Regions from separate parts of the Thalassospira sp. ABL2_045 genome, predicted to be linked through region 2. Evidence: riboswitches for the same ligand, from Rfam matches in the RefSeq annotation. Region 2 holds a riboswitch; the other holds the start of a gene.

Region 1 (7,316 bases), on a different contig from region 2:
CCCGCATGCACATCGCCCGCAAGATCCGCCCTCTGCCCTGCCAACGGAACAGGGATTGCGGCGTGGCATTGCCAAGCACGAGTTCTTTTTGGTCTACCAGCCGCAATTTGATCTCGATACCGGGGCCATCGCAGGGGTCGAGGCGCTGTTGCGCTGGCAACACCCGACGCGTGGCCTGATCCATCCGGGCTTGTTCATTCCCCTAGCGGAGCAATCGGGCCTGATAAACGAATTGACCGAATATGTGCTTGAAGAAGCCATGTCGCAGATGGCGAGATGGCGCGACCATGACATCACCATGTCGATCAACGTCTCCCCGACCACGGTCGTCGATCTTGATATGCCCGAAAAGCTTGATGACATGATCAAGGCCCGTGATATCGCCCCGGAAAAGATCATCATTGAACTGACCGAAACGGCGATCATGGAAAATGTCGGCTCTTATATGGATATCCTGACCCGGCTTCGCATGAAGAACTTTGGCCTGTCGATTGATGATTTCGGCACCGGCTATTCATCCATGCAGCAACTGGTGCGCGTACCGTTCAACGAATTGAAAATCGATCAGTCCTTTATCCGTCAGGCCATGACAGACCGCGAATGTCAGGCGGTTGCGCAAATGTCGCTATCCCTGGCCCATGGTCTGAATATGCGTGTCGTCGCCGAGGGGATCGAGGATCAGCAAACCTATGACTGGCTCAAAAGCACGGGCTGTGAAATCGGTCAGGGCTTTCACATGGCCCGGCCCATCTCCCCGGCCGAAATCGAAGAACGTTTCCTTTCCTAGGGTCGCTGGGTCCGAGGGTCCTAACTCATTCAAATGATGGCACGCTGATGAAAAAGCCCCTGCTCCTTGTCAAAATCCTGACACCGATGATCCTGGTCGCGCTGGTCATTGGCATCGGAAGCCTGCAGGTTCTCTACAAGGACATGATCAAAGGGCGCAGTGCGTCGATGCTGAGCCTTGCGGAAACCAATGCCGAGATGATCAACGCCGTTGCAGCCTATGACAACCGCAAAGCACCGGAAAATCACAATGAAGCTGCATTTGCAGCAACCCTGTCGCAGGTGCGGGACGCGTTCAACTCACTTTCAGCACTTCAAGGCACAGAAGAACTTCTGTTCGTTCGACGTGTCGACGATGGAATTGATATTCTTGTTCATCAGGAAACCAGGATCAAAGAGCGCGATCACAGTCGCAAGATTTCCCTGGACGCAGATTATGCCAGACCGATGCTTGCTGGTTTGGCCGGGCAATCCGGTTTGACGTGGGTCATAGATGAACATGGCAATGAGTTGCTTATTGCCTATGCCCCTGTTCCCAAAATGGGTGTAGCCGTCATTGTCGAAGCCCCCCGTGACGAGATGATCGCACCGTTCATAAACACCGCGATCATGTTGATGACCTTGGGGATCGCGGCCATTGCCGTGGCCACCACCTATACCTATTCCCAGATCATGCATGTGATCAACGGCACCCTGCGCGCGCAAGATCAGGCCGTTCAAGCCCGCAAAGAGGCCGAACGCGCCCAAAGGGTTCTTGAACATGCCCTGAAATCTTCCAGCGAAGGTTTTGCCCTGTTTGATGCCGAAGACCGTTTGGTCATCTGTAATGATGTCTATCGTGACATCTATAAAACCCATGCCGATGCCATTAAACCAGGCGCCAGGTTTGAGCATATCCTGCGGGTCGGCCTGTCACGCGGTGCGTTCCCCGATGCCGTTGGTGTCGAGGAAATCTGGCTAGCGGATCGGCTTGAACAACATCGCCAACCGACAAGCCGGGTTGAACAGCAGGTCGGCGATCGCTGGCTTCTGATCTCCGAACAGCGCACCGAAGATGGCGGCATCGTTGGCGTTAGAACCGACATTACCGAGCTTAAGAGCAAAGAACGCGAATTGCGCGTCAGCGAGCGCAGGTTCCGGGACTTCACCCAGACCGCGTCAGACTGGGTTTGGGAAACCGATGCCGATCATCGCGTCAAGGACACCAGCATCCGTGCGGCGGATGTTCCGAACTTCGACATCGATAATGTGCAGGGCAAACGGCGTGACGAATATGCCGCCGAGCCGACCGACACCCCGAAATGGCGCAAACACTATGAGATGCTCGAAGCGCGTCAGCAATTTCGCGATTTCCAGTATCAGGTCCAACTCAATGATCATACGGTGCTGACGATTTCGATCTCGGGCGTTCCTGTCTATGACGAGGTTGGCACCTTCCTTGGCTATCGCGGGACCGGGCGTGACATCACCGCCCTGATTGAAACGCGCGAGCGGTTCCGGGTGGCGTTCGAAAGTGTCACGGTCGGGATTGTCTTTGCCGATGAAACCGGCGTGATCGAGGGCTTCAATCCCGAAGCCGAAAACATCTTTGGCTATAGTGCTGAGGAAGTCATTGGTCAGAACGTCTCGATCCTGATGCCCAATCCCGACAGTTCGCGCCATCACACCTATTTCAAAAATTATCTCAATACCGGGGACGCCCAGATCATTGGCAAGGGTCGCGAGGTCAAAGGCAAGAACAAGAATGGCACGATCTTCCCGATGAACCTTGGCATTGCTGAAATGAATGTGCAGGGCCGGCGCCATTTCATTGCCTCGATCACCGACCTGACCCAAGAACACGCGCTGGAGCATCAACTGCGCCGCTCCCAGAAAATGGAAGCCATCGGGCAATTGACCGGCGGGGTCGCCCATGACTTCAACAATCTTCTGGGTATCATTGTCGGCAACCTCGACCTCGCCCGACGCAAACTTGAAGAAGACTCCCCCATCACGAAGTTCGTCGGCAAGGCCATGACGGCGGCAGAACGCGGAGCCACTCTGACACGGCGCTTGCTGAACTTCTCGCGCCAGGCGCCAGAGGAAAACGAAGCGCTGGTGATTAACGATATTCTTGTCGAACTGCGCGACCTGATTGGCAAATCCATTACATCAAAAATCTCGTTTGATCTGAAACTGTCCGATGACCTTCCGCCGGTGCGGCTCAATGTCGGCGATTTCGAGGACGCGATCATCAATCTTGCCGTCAATGCCCGCGACGCCATGCCCGATGGCGGGCAAGTGACCATCGAAACCCGGGTTTCGCATATTGATGCCGTCACGGTCCCCGCCGTGCAAAAAGTCCCGGAAGGCGATTACGTCGAACTGATCGTCAGTGACGATGGCAAGGGCATGTCAGCCGAGGTCGCCGAACAGATCTTCCAGCCCTTCTTCACCACCAAGGAACGCGGCAAGGGCACCGGCCTTGGCCTTGCCATGGTGTATGGCTTTGTCAAACGATCCGGGGGCTATATCTCGCTTTATTCCGAGGTCGGCATTGGCACCACATTCCGGATTTACCTGCCGCTTGCCGATGACGTTGGCCCGAAGATCCCCTACACCAACTTCGACACCGAAGCCGATCCGGAACGTGGCACCGAAACGGTCCTGATTGTTGATGATGAACAACAGCTGGCCGAAATCGCCGCCTCAGCACTTGGCGAGTATGGTTACCAGACCATCATCGCCCACAGCGGCAAGGAAGGCCTCGCCATCATTGAAGAACGCGATGACATCGATATGGTCTTTACCGATATCGTCATGCCAGGCGGCATGAACGGACTGGAACTGGGCGACAAGGCGCGTGAACTCCGCCCGCATCTGGCTGTGCTGACCTGTTCGGGCTTTACCGCCGGGGTCTTGCATGAACGCGCCGAGGATAAACCGGTCTATCCCCTGATCAGCAAGCCTTACACGAACCGTGAGTTGGCCAATGCTGTGCGCAAGACGCTTGATCAGGTCCATGAAGAAACCTGAGGCTTCCTCATATTTCGTTTTGCCAGTCTGTTGCGATTTGATGTCACAAACCTTGACGGCAGCAAATTGTCTGCGCATAGTCCCGTGATCTCCGGGGGGGCCGATCGTAAATCGGCTGAGAGGTTCGGTGTTGCCGAACGACCCTTTGAACCTGAACCGGTTAAGACCGGCGTAGGAAGGATCGTATGCGCAGCACAGAACACGCGCCCCAGACGGCGCAAAATCCCACGAAATTTGATATCGCCCTTGATGGCGCCAGCGTTGCTTTTAATGGCGCGGACATTTTCCATGACCTTGACCTGACGTTACAGGCGGGCAGCTTTACCTGCCTGCTGGGACCAAGTGGTGTCGGCAAAAGCACGCTTTTGCGGTATTTCGCGGGCCTCGTCGAAGGCGATGTTCGCGGTACCATCACCTGTTCCGACAATCTCCCCCTTACTGGGCGTGTCGCCTATATGGCGCAGCAGGACCTGCTTTTGCCCTGGCGTACCGTGCATGAAAACGTGGTGCTGGGTGCTGTCCTGCGCGGTGAAAAACCAAAACATGACAAAGCCTCACATTTGTTAAATGAGGTCGGGTTGGCTGATGCCGCCCATCTGCGCCCCGCAGAACTTTCTGGCGGCATGAAACAGCGTGCCGCCCTTGCCAGAACGCTGATGGAAGACCGCCCGGTGGTTCTGATGGACGAACCGTTTTCCGCCCTTGATCCGCTCAACCGTTTGCGTCTGCAGGAACTGGCGGCACGGGTGCTGCGCGGCAAAACGGTTTTGTTGGTAACCCACGATCCGCTGGAGGCCCTGCGATTGGGCTACCGGGTTCATGTGCTGTCTGGCAGCCCGGCGCGGCTACAGGATGCCATCACGCCCAAGGGCCAAAGCCCGCGCAACATCGCCGACCCAGAAATTCTGGCCCAGCAGGCCGAACTTCTGGAGCAACTGGGCGCCGATCAGTCGGAGGGCGCGGCATGACCAACCCAATCAATCCTCACACCAAATCAAAACCGCTGTCAGAACGGCGCTGGCTCAAACTTGCAAGGCCGCTGATCATCATTGTCGCCTTGATTGCCACCTGGCAGATGCTGGTCATTGTCACGGGGGCGCCGAAATACATGCTGCCAACGCCCTCTGACGTCTGGGCGACATTGATCGCACGCCATGATGTCTTGTTCGATCACGCGCAATACACCATTGCCGAAACCGTCATTGGTCTGTTTGCCGGTGCCGCCCTTGGCACCTTGGCCGCCATTCCGATGGCGCTGTTTTCGCCGGTGCGTTTCTGGTTGATGCCGATCCTGCTTGTTTCGCAAGCCATTCCGTTCTTTGCCCTGGCCCCGCTTCTGGTGCTGTGGCTTGGCTTTGGTCTGGCATCCAAGATCGCCATGGCCGCCCTGATCATTTTCTTCCCGGTTACGGTGGCCTTCTTTGATGGCTTGTCACGGACTGAAACCGGCTGGCTTGATCTGGCGCGCACCATGGGGGCCAGCCGCTGGCGGCTCTTGACCCATATTCGCCTGCCCGCCGCCCTGCCCGCCTTTGCATCGGGCTTTCGGGTGGCCACCGCCGTCGCCCCGATTGGGGCGGTGATTGGCGAATGGGTCGGGTCCAGTCACGGTCTGGGTTATCTGATGTTGCATGCCAATGCCCGGGTTCAGATCGATATGGTTTTCGCCTGTCTTCTGATCCTGTGTGCGTTTTCAATCACGCAATATTTCATTGTCGATCGCGTGCTGCGCGCCGCCCTGCCATGGCAGCCCGACAGTTTGAAACCGGCACAATAAACCGAATATCGCTGCCTGATGGGCGGTGAAAACAATCCTCATACAATTAACGCCCAGCGCATAAAGGCGCATAAATACGGAGGTTCTTCCATGCCACGCCTTAAATCCATACTTACCGCAGCCAGTCTTGGAGCTGCTGTTCTGGGAACATCGAGCACCGCTTTTGCTGCGGACAAGCTGACCATTCTTCTTGATTGGTTTGTAAACCCCGATCACGCGCCGCTGATCGTTGCCAAGGAAAAGGGGTTCTTTGCCAACCATGATCTCGATGTCGAGCTGATCGAACCGTCCGATCCGTCCGCCCCGCCGCGCCTTGTCGCCGCTGGTCAGGGTGACGTAGCGGTGAACTATCAGCCACAGCTTCATGTTCAGGCCGCCGAAGGTCTGCCGCTAACCCGGATCGGCACACTTGTGGCCACCCCGCTTAACAGCCTGATTGTGCTTGAAGACGGCCCGATCAAGGAGATCGCCGACCTTAAGGGCAAGAAAATCGGTTATTCCCTGGCCGGGTTTGAAGATGCACTTCTTGGCACCATGCTGGCCAATCACGGCGTCTCGATTGACGATGTCGAGTTGATCAATGTGAACTTCTCGCTTTCACCTTCGCTTTATTCCGGTCAGGTCGATGCGATCATTGGCGGCTATCGCAATTTCGAGCTCAACCAGATGGAGATCGAAGGCAAGCCGGGCAAGGCATTCTTTGTCGAGGAAGAAGGCGTTCCGCCCTATGACGAGCTGATCCTCACAGTCCGTAATGATCAGACCGATGATCCACGCTATGCCCGCATGCTCGCCGCCCTTGAAGAAGGTGTGCAGTACCTGATCAACCATCCAGATGACAGCTGGCAGGCCTTTATTTCCGCCTATCCGAACCTTGATGACGAACTCAACATCGAGGCCTGGGCCGATACCCTGCCGCGCTTTGCCCTGCGCCCGGCCGCCCTTGATAAGGCCCGCTATGCCCGCTTTGCCGATTACATGGTCAAACAGGGCCTGATCGAAGAAACCCCGGCGCTTGAAAGCTATGTCGCCGTCATCGAATGATCAATTGATCGCATAACCAACAAGTCCCCCCTGCTTTCGCGGTTTGCGTCCCAGCACCCGCGAAAGCACCCCGAAAGGCCGGAACGTGTGCCCCGCATTCCGGCCTTTCCCTTGCGCCGGTGAGATTGACCGTTACCTTATAATGGGTCGTAAAACCCATCAGGGCGGTTACGCCACCATCGGAGCAGGACATAAAAGTGCAGCAACAAACCAAACCCGACCATCACACCGATACCGGTTTTGAAAACCGCCATCCCCTGCCCGATACGGTCAAACGGTCCTTCTGGCACTTTTTGCGGCGGCGCTATTTTGGCGATGACAACTGGCCCAAGGCCAAACATCAAATCGGCAAGATCCCGACCGAAGCCCCCGATCATGCGGCCATACACAATCCCGACCCGACCCGCCTGCAGGTCACATGGGTTGGTCATGCCACGGTGCTGGTGCAATATGGCGGGCTGAATATCCTGACCGATCCGGTGTTTTCCGAGCGCGCATCGCCGTTCAAGCGCCTTGGTCCGAAACGCTATACCCAGCCGGGCCTTGCCATTGATCAGCTGCCCAAGCTTGATCTGGTGTTGCTGTCGCATAATCACTATGACCATTTCGATCTTGATAGCCTGACGCAGCTTGGCAACACGCCGCTTTATGCCCTGCCGCTTAAGAACGGTGCGCTTCTGGAAAAGGCGGGCAT
Region 2 (7,316 bases):
AGTGCTGGGAGTTCAAATGCCATGATACAGTTCCTCGACTTTCATTATTAATCTGTGCGGTAACGCAACATATCCCTTTTTGCGCCTTTGATAAAAGTGAAAATCCCGTGCAACATGTTGGCAAGCTTTGTTGCAGGCGTGATCGGTGCATCAGGCGCGTTACCTGCGATCTTTTATCTAGCGCGCATTGGCGTTTATGCAATGCGGGGCTGCGTTACCTTTTGATAGATCGATATATGATGAACATTCCTGTGCCAAAAACGTTCCCGTAAATCGCGGAAATTTTTGACAAGGCCGGACATGGAAACAGGCAGTTCTGCCTATTCCTTATAGAGTCCGACCATCTTCTGGCTTTCGTCGCCATTTGTAAGGGTAACGTCATATTCTCCACGCTTGAGCGCGGAGATGTCGATCTTGCACGGGAAACGGACGCAATCGCGTTTGATCGCAACAGTGCCGTCTTCCTGATGGCTGAGTGTCACTTCACCCTTGGCCATTTCAGAATGAATGGTGACGCTGTCCGTGGTTGGTTTCGGTGCAGATTTGATTGCAGCCAGCGCGGCTGTCGTGATCGTCATAAGACCAATCAAGGCAATGGCAACCGGCTTGCTGCGCAGAGATCTAAGCATGTCTTCCTCGCGCGGTTGTGCTTGGTTCATGCGTAGTAATCTGAACTGCGAAGCCGAAAAATTAACGGCGCAAATGGGGCATTTCCGTGCCGATAGCATCACTTGGGGCGTGGCAGCCATGCGTCTGGCGCGCACAAGTTTCCGCCCGCTAGGCCAGATGCCCCCGCGCTGATCTAAGCTTTTCTGCGATATCTGCGGTGGCCTTTTGCGGATCAGCCTGCCCACAGATGGCGGACACAACCGCCAGCCCATCCGCACCGCTTTCAAGGACGGCCAGGACATGCTCCCCTTTAAGCCCACCAATCGCGACCGAGGGCAGGCCAACCATCCGCGCCAGCCTTTCCAGCCCGTCAAACCCGATGGCCGGTTTGTGGTCTGGCTTGGTTGGTGTAGCAAATACCGGGCCGATGCCGACATAATCGACAATGGTGCGGTCAACCTTTTGCGCGACCTCTTCGCTTTCGATCGACAGGCCGATGATCTTGTCCGGGCCAAGGCGTTCGCGCGCGATTTGCGATGGCATGTCATCCTGCCCGACATGCAACCCATGCGCGCCAATCGCAATGGCGGCGTCGATATCGTCATTGACGATCAGTGGCACATTTGTGCCTTCCATCGCCTGCATCAATTCCCGGCCAACGCGAATGAGGCCGTCAGTTCCGGCCTCCTTGTCGCGCAGCTGAATGATGGTGGCCCCGCCGGCAATCGCGGCCATGGTGGTTTCCACCATCGAATGGTCCCGGCACAGATCAGGATCAAGCACAAGATAGAGCGACAGATCAAAGGACGTCATTGCGGATCGATCCGAAGGTTCTTGGCGTAGGTTTCACCGTCAAGATTGTGCAGGCCATCAATAAAGGCAGTCATGAAGGATGCCGGGCCGTTTGCCGTCTTCGCCGCGATCTCGCCGGCCACGGCAAAGTTGCCAAGGGCCGCAATGGTGGCTTCAAACGCCTGATCGGGGGCAACGGCGACATAGGCACCGACAAGGGCGGTCAGCGAGCACCCGGTAGCGGTGATTTTCGGCATCAGGCCCGAACCGCCGGCAATGCGCACCGAACGCGCGCCATCGGTGACGAAATCGACCTCGCCCGTAACCGCAACAACGCAACCTTGTGCACTCGCAAGGCTGCGTGCGGCTTCTTCTGCCTGTTCGACCGGATCACCACTATCAACGCCCTGACCGGCACTTTGACCGCCACCAAGGGCGATGATTTCCGATGCGTTGCCACGAATGACGGTGGGTTTGAGTTTCAAAAGTTCTGCCACAGTGCCGCGGCGATAACCGGTGGCAAAATGGGCCACCGGATCAAGCACCCATGGCTTGCTGGCCTGATTGGCCGATTTGGCAGCCGCAATCATGCCATCGACCCAGTTGGGTGACAGGGTGCCGATATTGACGGTAAGCGCACCGGCAATGGCGGCAAATTCACCGGATTCTTCAGGTGTGTGGACCATGGCGGGCGAGGCACCGGCTGCCAACAGGACATTGGCGGCATAATTCATCGCGACATAGTTGGTGATGCATTGCACTAACGGATTGATCGCACGCATGCGCTCAAACAGATCAGTCGCGGTCTGGGAAATTACGGTCGTCATGTCGAGGCTCCAATGCAGAACTTTTGCGGTTGGAGACCCAGTTCGAAGTCGGAAAGATGGAGAACGTCGTGGTCCGCGTTCGCACCGTCCCTACGCCAGTATGAACTGGATCAGGTTCAAAGGGTCACTGCGCGGCAGTTTCTCAGCCCCCTGTCGGGGCTCCCCTTGGTGAGTGCTCAACATGGGTTTTATTGCGCATTCTGTCAATTCATCCGATGGCACGCGCCCGGCAAATCAGAAACGGCGGAATGGCATCTGCCCATCCCGCCGTTTCCATCGTTTCAATTTCGTGGGCCAGCCTACTTGCGACGTTCCATCGCGGCCTTGAGTGCCGCTGCCATCGCACCCCCGTCTCCGCCGGAATTGCCCCCGGAATTGCCGCGGCCCTGTCCACCGCCTTGAGGGCGATTACCCGATGAATGCTGCGGCCGGTTGCCGCCACGCGGTGCCGCACCGCGATTATCCGCGCGCTTTTCACGCGTCCCTTCGTAATCGGGGGCTGATTTCATCGAAAGCCCGATGCGTTTGCGCGGTGCATCGACTTCCATGACGGTGACCGAGACAATCTGACCGGCCTTGACCACCTGACGAGGGTCTTCGACAAACTTGTCGGCCAGCTGCGAGATATGAACAAGGCCATCCTGATGCACGCCGATATCCACGAACGCGCCAAAGTTTGTCACGTTGGTGACCGTGCCTTCAAGCTTCATACCGGTGCGCAGGTCCTTGATCTCATTGACACCCTCGGTGAATTTGGCGGTCTTGAATTCCGGGCGCGGATCACGGCCGGGCTTATCGAGTTCGGCGATGATGTCGCGGATGGTCGGCACGCCAAATATGTCATCGGCGAAATCTTCGGCCCGAAGTGTTTTGATAAAGCCCGAATCCCCGATGAGATCGGCCAGTGGCTTGGCGGCCTTGGTACTGATCTTTTCGACCAGCGGATAGGCTTCCGGGTGTACGGCCGATGCATCCAGCGGGTTGGTCGCCCCGCGAATACGCAAGAAACCCGCACACTGCTCAAACGCCTTTGGCCCGAGACGCTCGACCTTTTTAAGGTCGGTACGCGACTGGAACGCGCCATTGGAGTCGCGATAGCCGACAATATTACGTGCCAGCGTCTCTGTCAGGCCAGCGACACGGGTCAGAAGCGGGATGGAGGCGGTATTAAGGTCAACACCCACACCGTTCACGCAATCCTCAACCACCGCATCAAGTGATCTGGCCAGTTTGGTTTCCGATACGTCATGCTGATACTGCCCGACACCGATCGACTTCGGTTCGATCTTGACCAGTTCTGCCAGTGGATCCTGCAGACGGCGGGCAATCGATGCCGCCCCGCGCAGTGACACGTCAAGATCGGGGAATTCTTCAGCTGCGAACTGGGATGCGGAATAAACCGACGCGCCGGCCTCATTGACGATGACTTTGGTGGCCTTAAGGGCCGGAAAGCGTTTCAGAAGCTGACCGGCAAGCTCGTCGGTTTCACGTGAAAAGGTGCCATTGCCAATCGCGATCAGTTCGATCTGATGACGGGATGCCAGGGCGGCAAGGGTATTAAGTGCCCCTTCAACGTCATTGCGCGGCTGGAAGGGATAAACCGTTGCGGTATCGACCAGCTTGCCGGTGGCATCCACCACCGCAACCTTGACCCCGGTGCGCACACCCGGATCAAGCCCCATGGTGGCCTTTTGCCCGGCAGGTGCGGCCAGCAACAGGTCCTTGAGGTTGTCGGCAAACACCTTGATCGCACCTTCTTCGGCGGAATCGCGCAACGTGCCAAACAGATCAAGCTCAATCGACAGCGACAGTTTGACGCGCCATGTCCAGCGCACGGTATCCATCAGCCACTTGTCAGCCGCACGTCCCTTGTCCGCAATGCCGACATGGGCGGCGATCATGATTTCGGCCCGGCCCGGCTGGCTACGCGGACGGTCTTCGTCTTCTTTGCCAAGGGTCAGTTTCAACTGCAGGATGTCTTCATTGCGCCCGCGGAAAAGGGCCAGTGCGCGGTGCGACGGGCAGGTTTTGATTTTTTCGGAATGCTCGAAATAGTCCGAGAATTTCGCTCCTTCGGCCTGTTTACCTTCGATGACAGACGCGGTGATTTCACCCTCATTCCACAAATGGTCACGCAGCTTGGCAACAAGGTCGGCGTCCTCGGCAAAGCGTTCCATCAGAATCTGGCGCGCGCTATCAAGGGCGGCCTTGGTGTCTTCCACGCCCTTTTCGGCATCGACAAACTTGGTTGCCTCGGTTTCCGGATCAAGGGTTGGTTCGTTGAACAGGCTATCGGCCAACGGCTGCAGCCCGGCTTCGCGGGCGATCTGGGCCTTGGTGCGGCGCTTTTTCTTGTAGGGCAGATACAAATCTTCAAGACGGGTCTTGGTATCGGCCTCGTTGATCTGGGCTTCAAGTTCCGGGGTGAGCTTTTCCTGTTCGCGAATGCTTTCGAGCACCGATGCGCGGCGTTCTTCAAGCTCGGTCAGATAGCGCAGGCGGTCTTCCAGCGTACGAAGTTGGGTATCATCAAGCCCGCCGGTTTTCTCTTTGCGGTAACGGGCGATGAACGGAACGGTGGAGCCTTCATTGAGCATCTCGATGGTGGCAATGACCTGTTCCGGACGAACCGAAAGTTCTTCGGCGATACGCTGGGGAATTGGACGCATGGTTTCTCCTTGTTTTGCTCGTATGCTTGGAATAGCGGCTTTGCGCGTCCTCGAAAAGAGTCTGTTTTTCTCAATTTTTCGGACGCACTCACATCAGGATTCCCTGTTTGATTCCAAAGGCCTGAAATCACATGGGTTTGTCCGTGCTTTTGCCCATGGCCCAGCGGACTTGCTGATCGGGATTACGCAGGTTATTTCTTTGGCAAATGTGATTTATCGGGCCAAGCCCACAGCAGGAGAAGCCGAATGGCCGGAAAGTTCCGCGAAACCGTCATTCACGAAGTTCCCAAGGAAAAGGCAGAACCGCAGGCCGATACCAATTCGGTAGCTGACGAGATCGCCGGGGCAGAGGAAGCACCCAAGCTGTCTCAGGATGCGATCAATGCGTTGAATGAGGCCAAGGCCGCCAAGGAAGCCGCCGCCAAAGCGCGCGAAATCGGTGGGCCCAAAGGCCCCGAACCGACCCGCTTCGGGGATTGGGAAAACAAGGGCCGCTGCATCGATTTCTGATCGCAGCGTTTGAACCCAGATACGAAAAAGGCCGAAGCAAAATGCTCCGGCCTTTTGTCTTTTCAGGGCATCAAAGCGTCTGCGAACTAGGCACCGCGGATAGCCTTGATGTTGTTGGCATATTCACCCGGACCACCTTTGAAGGTGGCGGAGCCTGCAACCAGAACATTGGCACCGGCTTCGATCACCTGAGGCGCGATTTCCGGGTTTACGCCACCATCGACTTCAAGGTCGATGTCGCGGCCGGTGGCTTCGATCATCTTGCGGATGCGTTTGATCTTTTCAAGCTGGCTTGGAATGAATTTCTGACCGCCAAAGCCCGGGTTCACGGTCATGACCAGAACCAGGTCGACCATGTCCATGACATATTCAATCACACTTTCCGGGGTCGACGGATTCAGTGACACGCCGGCTTTTTTGCCCAGCGACTTGATCAGCTGCAGCGAGCGATGCAGGTGCGGACCGGCTTCGGCATGGATGGTGATGATATCGGAACCGGCATTGGCAAATGCTTCGATATACGGATCGACCGGTGCAATCATCAGATGTACGTCAAACACCTTGTCGCTGTGTGGGCGCAGCGCCTTGACCACATCCGGGCCAATGGTGATGTTCGGTACATAGTGACCATCCATCACATCAATGTGGATATAGTCGGCACCGGCTTCATCAACAGCGCGGACATCAACGCCAAGCTGGGCGAAATCGGCCGAAAGGATCGAAGGTGCGATTTTAATGTTCGACGTGGTCATGCGTCACAGGTCCTGAAGCGATATGGGATACGGGAAATTCGCGGCCTTCATACCCCAGAATGCCCCCCATGTCACCCGAATGGGACTCATGGCTGCCTTGTGTGCGCAAAAGCCTGATCTTGTGGTCGAAAATCAGGACTTTTTGACAAGTCGGGCGCAGAAAAAGCCATCCATGCCGCCAAAATCGGCCATGTGGATCGGCAGAATGCGCAATTCACCGGCATCGTTGATCGCCTCATCCCAACCACCAAGTTCATCGGTGGTGATGGCTTTGCGTTCATAATTCGGATGATCGGCAAGGAAGGATTTTACCTGATACTCGCCCTCTTCGGGTTGTAGCGAACAGGTGCAATAGATGAGCTCTCCACCAACATTCAAAAGCTTGTCGGCTTGACGCAGAAGTTTGCTTTGGATCGGCAGAAGCGATTGCAGCAGCTTGTCATTCTGACGCAGCAGGATGTCCGGGTGGCGGCGAATGGTGCCGGTAGCCGAGCAGGGTGCATCAAGCAATACCGCATCAGCGCGCGGCGTATCGGGCGCCAGGTCGGTGGCATCGCCGGTGACAACCGCGGCACCCAGCGAGACACGTTCAAGGTTCTCGAAAACACGCTTAAGACGGCCTTCGGATTTATCCACGGCAATCGCGCTGGCGCCAAGGGAAGCCAACTGCATGGTCTTGCCACCCGGCGCGGCGCAAAGGTCATAGATGGTTTTGTCTTTGTACGCCGAAAACAGGGTTGCCGGGATGGCCGCGGCCGCATCCTGAACCCACCATTCACCATCCTTGTAGCCGGGGAGATCGCGAATGCGTCGGCCTGGTTCGAGCCGTACCGATCCGGTCGGCAGGACCAAGCCGTCCATTTTTTCAGCCCAATCGGCCGATTGCGTGCGATCCTTGATCGACAGATCGAGCATCGCGTGACCAAGGCAGGATTCGGCGATGCCCTGCGCGGTTTCCGCGCCATAGGCCTTTTTCCAGGATCCGCGTAGCCAGGCCGGGATATTGAGCTGCCAGTCTTCGACACCTTCTGGCCATTCAAAGCCATCGCGTTGCAAGCCGCGCAGAACGGCATTGATCAGTTTGGTGTATTTATGCAAACCCGCATCACGCGCGAGATTGACCGTACTATCGACTGCGCCGTAATCGGACGTATCCA

What was found. A riboswitch is a leader RNA that binds a small molecule or an ion and turns the genes downstream of it on or off. The one in region 2 is predicted to bind thiamine pyrophosphate.
Region 1: it holds a riboswitch for thiamine pyrophosphate, as region 2 does, so the genes downstream of both, ACXAIA_RS07235 (ABC transporter ATP-binding protein) here and thiM (hydroxyethylthiazole kinase) in region 2, are expected to answer to the same signal.

Annotation. Positions count from the first base shown of each region.
Region 1 is NZ_JBSWYV010000003.1:264,861-272,176, forward strand. Features, by position in the region: gene ACXAIA_RS07225 (GGDEF/EAL domain-containing response regulator) at 1-787, shown strand, start outside; gene ACXAIA_RS07230 (PAS domain S-box protein) at 835-3,801, shown strand; TPP riboswitch at 3,885-3,996, shown strand; gene ACXAIA_RS07235 (ABC transporter ATP-binding protein) at 3,987-4,769, shown strand; gene ACXAIA_RS07240 (ABC transporter permease) at 4,766-5,578, shown strand; gene ACXAIA_RS07245 (ABC transporter substrate-binding protein) at 5,669-6,622, shown strand; gene ACXAIA_RS07250 (MBL fold metallo-hydrolase) at 6,820-7,316, shown strand, end outside.
Region 2 is NZ_JBSWYV010000001.1:488,517-495,832, forward strand. Features, by position in the region: gene ACXAIA_RS02295 (superoxide dismutase) at 1-23, opposite strand, end outside; gene ACXAIA_RS02300 (hypothetical protein) at 321-659, opposite strand; gene thiE (thiamine phosphate synthase) at 778-1,422, opposite strand; gene thiM (hydroxyethylthiazole kinase) at 1,419-2,228, opposite strand; TPP riboswitch at 2,299-2,404, opposite strand; gene ACXAIA_RS02315 (Tex family protein) at 2,528-4,897, opposite strand; gene ACXAIA_RS02320 (DUF1674 domain-containing protein) at 5,144-5,407, shown strand; gene rpe (ribulose-phosphate 3-epimerase) at 5,494-6,159, opposite strand; gene ACXAIA_RS02330 (RsmB/NOP family class I SAM-dependent RNA methyltransferase) at 6,292-7,316, opposite strand, start outside.